DNA from 2 places in the Paenibacillus sp. J22P15 genome. Region 2 is predicted to be linked to the other one. Evidence: riboswitches for the same ligand, from Rfam matches in the RefSeq annotation. Region 2 holds a riboswitch; the other holds the start of a gene.

Region 1 (4,418 bases), 170 kb from region 2:
AAGCTCATCCGTAATTTCTTCCTGCAGTGCGCAGATATCCCAGGTGAATTGTTTCGTTGCTTCAAAATACTTAAAGCGAGTGATCACATCGTAGAAGCCTACGAAATCCAAGAAAGTTACTCCGTTAAATAAAATAAAGGCAATTTTCATCCTTGCTGCACCCCGTTTCTTTATTGCAATAATATTACAAAACCTTCCGCTGGTATAGTTCAAAACACGAAAAAAGCTAAGAAGGCTCGATTCTATTGCTCTTATCGACTACAATAACGAAGACGAGAATGTATTCAAAAGTGAGGGAAATCGATGTTTGATCCAACTGTTTATGAAAACTTGAAAGTAGCCTTCGAGAATCAGCTGTATGATTTGGATACGCTGGATCGAAAGATAGATATCATTAATCGGATAGATCGTTTGGAGCTTGCGGTTATGTCGCGCGAATTCACGCTTCAATTTAAGCTGGCTGAGTACGGAGAGGTGTCTGCAGAAATTCAGCTTACTGCGTCCCTGAAGGATTTGGCAGCTGAAATATTGGAGCTGACGGGTGAGACACCGGCATGTACGCTGCGTATACGTTTTTTCATGCAGATGATTAATGTTGCGAAGCAATGCGATGAAATTAAACAAGTGATGCAGCATATTTGGGAGCCGGATATTGAGCCTACACAAACCATTAGTTATCTATACGGTTCCGAAGCACCTGTTTATTGGAATGTTATTGAGCTGAGCTTTAGTCGTAAGATTAGCGAAGAGCAAATGGAGGACATCCCGGATCTAATCGATCATGTTCTAAGGACATTAACGAAGCTGAAGGACGTTGGCGCGTAGGCATTGCCTGTCACGTCGCAGTTAATTACTGTATGTTTCTTTAATGATGAAGCTGTGCTATAGTTTTGAGAATGAACAACTGAAGAAGAAACTCCGATGCTATTGTCTAAAGACAATATTAGCTATCGGGAGAGGTTCGCGAACTCCCTCTATAAAAAACTATGCGAAACGATTGTCCCATCAGGTGACATCGTCGTTTTCGCGTTCGGCGCGAAGCGGGTTCCACAACGCTTCGCGCCGTTTCTTTGGTTTTTTATCTACATATGAAGGATGACAAGCGATCTCGATCTTCTCAACTAAGAGAGGGAGATGCAGCATGAAAAAGGAAAAAGCAGTCGTTGTGTTCAGCGGCGGTCAGGACAGCACGACATGTTTATTTTGGGCAATGGAGCGATTCTCGGAAGTAGAGGCCGTTACTTTCAACTATGGGCAGAGGCATAAGCTTGAGCTCGAATGTGCAGCGGATATTGCCAAGGAACTAAAGATTAAGCATCACATACTGGATATGTCTCTACTTAATCAATTAGCTCCTAATGCGCTCACAAGAGAAGAGATCGCGATCGAGCAAAAAGAAGGGGAGCTTCCAACCACCTTCGTCGATGGACGTAATCTTTTATTTCTAACTTTTGCAGCGGTGCTGGCAAAGCAGCTTGGCGCGAAACATATCGTAACAGGCGTATGCGAAACGGACTTTAGCGGGTACCCCGATTGCCGGGATATCTTCGTGAAGTCGTTGAATGTGACGTTGAACTTATCGATGGATTACCCGTTTGTAATCGATACACCTCTGATGTGGCTGAATAAAGCTGAAACATGGGAGCTTGCAGCGGAGCTTGGTGCATTCGAATTTGTACGTACACGGACGTTAACTTGCTATAACGGCATAATGGCGGATGGCTGCGGAGAGTGTCCGGCTTGTCAGCTTCGTAGGAATGGGCTGGATGATTATCTGCTCAAGGTGAAGCAATGATGATGCAGCAGATTTATCCAGTAGTGCAGCATAGCTATTGTTATGAACTCAACAAAGATTTTCATTTTGCGGCGGCACACTTTGTTCCCGCTGAGGAAGCTGGTAAATGTCGAGAGATTCATGGTCATACGTACTATGCCAATGTGACGGTTGTGGGAGATGAGCTTGATGAATCAGGCTTTCTTGTCAATTTCGCGATAATTAAACGGTTGATTCATGATCGTTTCGATCATTCTTTACTTAATGATGACGAAGAAAGCTTCAGTAATGTATTGCCCGACCGTTTTCCTACGACTGAAGTGGTGGCACGAACAATTGCCGACATCGTGCAACGCTATTTAGATGGCACTGTAAATCGGCCTCAGTGTGTTCAAGTATATCTCCGAGAAACGCCGACGAGCTACTGTATCTATCGTCCGAAGCGGATGGAGGTCTAACAATGCCAGATAACAAACGAATTCCTGTTATGGAAGTGTTTGGACCGACCGTTCAGGGAGAAGGCATGGTCATTGGCCGCAAAACGATGTTCGTTCGTACTGCGGGCTGCGATTATAGCTGCTCTTGGTGTGATTCGGCATTTACTTGGGATGGCAGCGGCAAAGAAGAGATACGAATGCTGACGGCAAATGAAATTATAGATGAACTTAAAGGAATCGGCGGAAAAACGTTTGAGCATGTAACGATTTCGGGCGGTAATCCCGCGCTGCTCACTCAGCTGGACGTATTAGTGAATGAGCTTCATAAACAAAGCATCAGCGTTGCGCTAGAGACACAAGGCAGTCGCTGGCAGGATTGGTTTTGGTCAATTGATGAGCTGACTTTATCACCTAAACCACCGAGCTCAGGTATGAAGACCGACTGGTCCAAACTCGACGAAATCGTATCCAATTTGAAAAGCAAGTCAACTAGCTTTAGTTTGAAGATCGTCGTTTTTGATGATGAGGATTTGGAGTATGCGACCTATGTTCACTTACGCTACCCGATGGTTCCGTTTTATTTGCAAGCGGGCAATAGCAACTTGCAGGAAACGGAGCCGAAGCTTATGCTTCCATATTTGGTAGAGCGTTATGAGTGGCTGATTGAGAAGGTTATGCCAAACGCTGATTTAAAGCGGGTGCACGTTCTCCCGCAGCTTCATACATGGGTATGGGGGAATAAAAAGGGTGTCTGAAATATAATTAAAGTAAGAAAGGTGGAAACGAGCATGGAAGGAAGAAACAAAGAGGAGCTGAACGGTGTGACGCTGCTCGGCAATCAAGGAACGCAATATTTGTTTAACTATGCACCGGAAATTTTGGAGGCCTTTGATAATAAGCATCCGAATCGGGATTATTTTGTGAAATTTAATTGTCCGGAATTTACGAGTCTTTGTCCAATGACAGGACAGCCGGATTTTGCAACTATCTATATCTCATACATTCCCGCTCAAAAAATGGTAGAGAGCAAGTCGCTGAAGCTATACTTATTCAGCTTCCGGAACCATGGTGATTTCCACGAGGATTGCATGAATATCATTATGAATGATCTTATTGCACTGATGAATCCCCGCTATATTGAGGTTTGGGGTAAGTTTACACCACGCGGCGGCATTTCCATCGACCCTTATTGCAATTGGGGGCAGCCTGGTACAAAGTACGAGCAAATGGCGGAGCATCGGCTCATGAACCATGATTTATATCCAGAGAAAGTGGATAATCGTTAATTTTTGCTTGTACCTGAGACTAGGACAAAAGAGACATCTATGGTAGATGTCCCCTTGGTTGCCCGTCTAAGGTCTAGGTAATATCCTGCCCAGAGTCTATTTCAATTATTCTCTTTTTGTCTATACTTAAGTAAGAGATACTAGAGAATGGGTGAACCGATGATGATTAAAAATGCGATATGTATGTCAGTGCTGCTTTGCACAATAGCGTCAGCGTTAACGAACTTTGGTGTTACTCCGGTACGAGCTCTTGCAGCTCCAGGCGCATCACAAGCTGAATATAGCCGTATGAACAATGTGAATGAGCCCTTCTTGCTGCAGATGGAGCAGGAGGAAAAGTAAAAGCTATCTTCTTAAAATGTTTATGATTGGTAAAAGATATATGGAGCAGTAATTGAAAAATGGCGGTGCAAGGGGAAATCCTTGCACCGCCATTTTTTTGTTGGAACGCTTTTATTGTGAGTCAATAGGTAGGTTGTGAGTGATATTAAGTCTATCTTCTAGACCTATTTTCATCTAAAGCGCTGGTTTGGTGAGAATAGATCTATAATTTAGATCTATATTTACTGGAATGACGAATAAAAAGCCATCGGGTGGGTTTTGGGCCACATTAAGTCTAGCATCTAGTCCTATTTTTGCCAAAAGCGCTGATTTGGTGAGTATAGATCTATATTTTAGATCTATATTTCCAATCGACCTATTGTCAGGCATTCGGTATAAGATCAGCAGTCATCTTCGTGAGAGCTGCCTTTGCTTATAAGCAAAATGATTGGTTGGACCATGCCCGCCGCCGATCCCGATTTGGTCTTCAATAGCTGCTTGAATGAAGCATTTGGCTGTTCTAATCGCATCATGAACGGATTTCCCTTGAGCGACCTCTGCGGTAATAGCAGCAGAGAACGTGCAACCAGTGCCATGCGT
Region 2 (4,418 bases):
AATTAAGGACGGGGAAGTATTTGCGGCTAATAACACCTCTGATGTACTGACATCTGAAGTGATGAGTAAGTTTTTTGGAGTAGCAGTAGATATCGAGCGGCGTGAGGGGCGAAACTGGCTATCTGTTAAGGGCGACTTATGGAATTAGTGCTGCAAGAACCGCAGCTGCAGCCAGAGCCTCCGAAATCGAGCAGATTGAAAAAAACGAAAACTTGGTTAAGCAGTCGATATGTGCTGAGGAATGAACGAGACCACTATGTATCACGTATAGCTACTGGGAGCACAGCGTTATTCGCTTCATTTGCTATAGTGACTGCAGCGTTAGGCATGCCAACAGGATTAGGTACAGCTATTGATATACTTATTTTTTTGATTCTTAATATTGCCGCTATGAGTATATCAGCGATATTGTTATCATTCGTATTTAATATGATGTATATACCGATTCCAAGAAGATTTGCAGCAGTATGGACATACGCGACAATAGAGACATACTTGATTTTATATTTTGCCGAGCTGGGCATTCTCATGTCGGCTATTATAGCGCTAGCTTTCACGGTAACAGGCGCTGTTGCAGGATTCCTAATGGGCGGCCTTTCGAAAATGAAAATAAAGCGCTGGGGCAAGTTAGTCCTAGTGCTTGGAACAGCCTCAGCTGCAGCTGTGGGATATGTGGTCGTTGATTGGCCTGGTTACGCAGTAGAGTCACAAAGAGCGGATGTACAATTGGATGTTAATTCCGATCATGTGACGACGATGACTGCTGCGAATCCAGCAGAGCTCGGGGCATTGAATTTTCAAACGTTCAGTTATGGAAGCGGCCTGGACAAGCATAGAGTGATTTTTGGAGATGAGGTTGATGTTACGTCATCTGTGGTTGATGCTTCAGCATATATTTCGAAGTGGTCAGCACTGAAAACGAGGTTTTGGGGATTCGATGAGCATGCTTTGCCTTTGAATGGCCGTGTATGGATGCCGGAGGGTCAAGGACCTTTTCCGATTACACTCATCGTTCATGGCAATCATCTCATGGAGGATTTCTCTGATGCGGGTTATCGTTATTTAGGAGAGCTGCTTGCTAGTCAAGGGATAATAGCTGTTTCAGTGGATGAAAATTTCTTGAACTATTCCGTGTGGTCAGGTATTCCGAATAATGATATGAAGGTGCGAGCTTGGGTACTCCTTAAGCATTTGCAGCAAATTAAAACGTTCAGTGAAGAAGAAGGAAATCCCTTCAGCGGACATGTAGATATCAAACGGGTCGCTTTGATCGGACATTCCAGGGGTGGACAAGCCGTTGCTATGGCAGCTGATGCAGATCGATGGTTTAAAGAAGATAAATCATTGGAAAGTCTAAACGAGATTGATATCGAATCTGTAGTTGCAATAGCACCAACGGATAAGCAAGTTGATGATAAATCTGCTCGCTTGACTGATGTTAATTATTTGACGCTTCAAGGTGCGAGAGATGCTGATGTGAACAATTTTTATGGTGATCGCCAGTACAGCAGAACGAAGTTTGAAGAGCGATCAGATCAATTTAAGGCAGCTTTGTATATTGCGGATGCCAATCATAGTCAGTTCAATTCAGACTGGGGAAGAATGGATGAGCGTCCACCTGGAGGTTTGTTCTTAAATCGAAGAAATTTGTTGAAAGCTGCCGAACAGCGTCAAATTTCCAAGGTGTATGTATCAGCTTTCTTGCAAGCAACCTTGCTCGGAGAAACGGGCTACAGGCCTCTTTTTGAAGATTATCGATCTGGATTAGCTTGGCTGCCGGATACCGCTTATTCAAATCGTTATGAATCTTCCGAGTTCAATGAGATTACTCGGTATGACGACGGAAGGCAAAAAAATGCGCTTAAGGGCGGCGGCAAAGCCAGTGTTACAGGAATGACGGAGTGGAAAATTGCTTCTGCTGAGGACCGTGACGGGAAAAGTAAAGGTACGAAAGGGATCGAGCTTGCATGGTCTGAGCCTGGTGCGGAGTATGCACTCGATATTACTGCAAAAACGAACGAGGAAACTGCCGCACTAGCGGATGGCAACCTAGTATTCTCGATGGCAAATCTTGAGCGTGATTTGATCGAAAAAGAAGAAAAGGCAGCATCGTCAAATGATGCTGTAGCGGAGCCCGAGCAGCCGCCGCTTCCAATCATTGAAATCGAACTGACTACGACTGAGGGGGAGAGCCGAGAACTGGTGCTGGACGAGGTTATGCCGGTGGCTCCGCCAACATACACAGCGTTTATGTCAATTCCGTGGCTGGAGGAACGCGTAAAGGAGGAAAAATATAAGGAGTCTACTGAACCTGTATTTCAAACCTATATGCTGCCGCTTGAGCTATTCAGTTCTGACGTATTATCGATCAAAGCAGATGAGATTAGCCGAATTACGTTTCGTTTCGTCAATGGCCCAGGTAAAGTAATGCTTGATGATATCGGATTTATGTCATAAGTAAGGATAAAATAAGAAAGCGGGATGCCTGGCAGAAGGCATCCCGCTTTTACAGCTTTATATGAATATGCAGCGTCCTTGGCTTATGAAATAGCTTAGCTCGCTGCGCTTTCCTTTTCATCTTTAAAGGTAAAGCTTCTTGCTGCGTATAAGAATGGTGTTGAACAAATCGATACGATAAATTTAATGACATAAGTCGACAGAAAAATGGAGAGCCAAAGCTTGCTGTCGTATCCTGGCGCACCTGCGAAAGCAATGGTGCAAAAAATAAAAGTATCAACAAGCTGACTGACTGCAGTGCTTCCATTATTGCGAATCCAAAGCTGATTCGGAGCAGGGCACAATCGCTTTAATGTCGAATAAATTTTGACGTCTAGGAATTGGCTGACAAAATAAGCACATAAACTCGCTAAAGCAATTCGTGGCATTAACCCGAATAAGGTTTCCATAGCGCCTTGAACCTGAAGCGGGAACTCTTCGTTTAAAGGATTAAACAGAAGTGCCATTTGCATAATAATGGTCGTAGTGATAAGTGTAAAGAAACCGAACCAAACCGCTTTTTTGGCTGCTTTCTCACCATACTTCTCATTAAGTAGGTCTGAGGCTAAATAAATTGTGCCGTACATCGTGTTGCCGAGCGTAATTGCAATGATCATGCCGAAAGCGTGGATGTCGATTGTTTTCACAACTTGAATGTTAGCTAGCACTGTCGCCATGCCGATCCAAGCATAAATGCCGATCCGACCAAAAAAACGATAGGAAAGAAGAAATAACGAAAAATGCACGAGCATGAAGATCGCACCGAACCATAAATTAAACATATTGCATGTTTCCTCCTAGTTTTGTTAACGCGGGAGTTTTCGAACCGCGAATAGTATGACTGATGTGTATGTTGACTTGTTTTTCTGCCTTTGTCATTATAAACGCTTCTATGGAGCGGGGCAATAACTTTTCAAAGCTGTATCAATTGGACGACAGAAGATGGTAAAATGGATGATACGTTTTAAAACATGGTATGCCAAAGACTTGGTTAACCTTACTAATAAGCTAAGGGGTGGTATTGTGACTAATTCTAATGATCAGCTGGAGCAAGAGCAGCAGCGTGTAAAAGAAGTGACGGATATCATTCGCACTCGCATAGAACAATTTAGCGGTCAAATTAGCGGTATGCGCGAGGATATCGTTGATATTCGGCGTAATTTCTGGGATGATGTAACACTTAATTTCGAGGATGTGGCTGAATCAGCAGAATCGCATGCTAGCATGAAGCAGCAAGCAGAAGTGCTCTCAGAGCGAGAAAGAAGTCATCGGCACGCGGAAGAACAGCTGAAAACACTTTATAAGCTGGAGCATTCCCCTTATTTCGGAAGAATTGATGTGCAAGAGGAAGGCCAAGCGGAATCAGAGGCGATCTATTTAGGTGTAGGCTCTCTGCTGGATGAAAGTTGCGATGAGTACCTGATCTACGATTGGCGCGCGCCTGTATCAAGTCTTTATTACGATTATGGTCCTGGACCTGTGAAATATGAAACACCAAGCGGGTCAATCGCGGGCGATATGTCGCTCAAGCGTCAATTTATAATACGTGATGCCCAAATTCGCAGCATGTTTGATACAGGCGTCACAATCGGTGATGAGCTGCTTCAGGAAGTACTAGGCAAGCAGTCTGATGCCCAAATGAAGAGCATTGTAGCTACGATTCAGCGTGAGCAAAACCGTATTATTCGTAATGAAAGTGCAAGACTTCTCATCGTACAAGGCGCTGCCGGAAGCGGGAAAACATCTGCAGCTCTCCAACGTGTTGCCTATCTGCTTTACCGTTATCGCGGTTGGTTAAATGCCAATCAAATCGTTTTGTTTTCTCCTAATCCAATGTTCAACAGTTATGTGGCAACGGTGCTGCCTGAGCTTGGCGAGCAAAATATGCAGCAAACGACGTATCAGCAGTATTTGGAGCACCG

Evidence for each region. A riboswitch is a leader RNA that binds a small molecule or an ion and turns the genes downstream of it on or off. The one in region 2 is predicted to bind preQ1.
Region 1: it holds a riboswitch for preQ1, as region 2 does, so the genes downstream of both, queC (7-cyano-7-deazaguanine synthase QueC) here and AC0YN6_RS12475 (queuosine precursor transporter) in region 2, are expected to answer to the same signal.

What each region holds. Positions count from the first base shown of each region.
Region 1 covers NZ_JBWDNT010000004.1:133,679-138,096, forward strand. Annotated here, with positions in the region: gene AC0YN6_RS11610 (DJ-1/PfpI family protein) at 1-150, opposite strand, end outside; gene AC0YN6_RS11615 (hypothetical protein) at 304-825, shown strand; PreQ1 riboswitch class I at 951-994, shown strand; gene queC (7-cyano-7-deazaguanine synthase QueC) at 1,142-1,795, shown strand; gene queD (6-carboxytetrahydropterin synthase QueD) at 1,795-2,232, shown strand; gene queE (7-carboxy-7-deazaguanine synthase QueE) at 2,235-2,966, shown strand; gene queF (preQ(1) synthase) at 3,000-3,497, shown strand; gene AC0YN6_RS11640 (hypothetical protein) at 3,645-3,839, shown strand; gene thiD (bifunctional hydroxymethylpyrimidine kinase/phosphomethylpyrimidine kinase) at 4,227-4,418, opposite strand, start outside.
Region 2 covers NZ_JBWDNT010000004.1:301,252-305,669, forward strand. Annotated here, with positions in the region: gene AC0YN6_RS12465 (ABC transporter ATP-binding protein) at 1-148, shown strand, start outside; gene AC0YN6_RS12470 (alpha/beta hydrolase) at 139-2,457, shown strand; gene AC0YN6_RS12475 (queuosine precursor transporter) at 2,553-3,278, opposite strand; PreQ1 riboswitch class I at 3,288-3,332, opposite strand; gene helD (RNA polymerase recycling motor HelD) at 3,520-4,418, shown strand, end outside.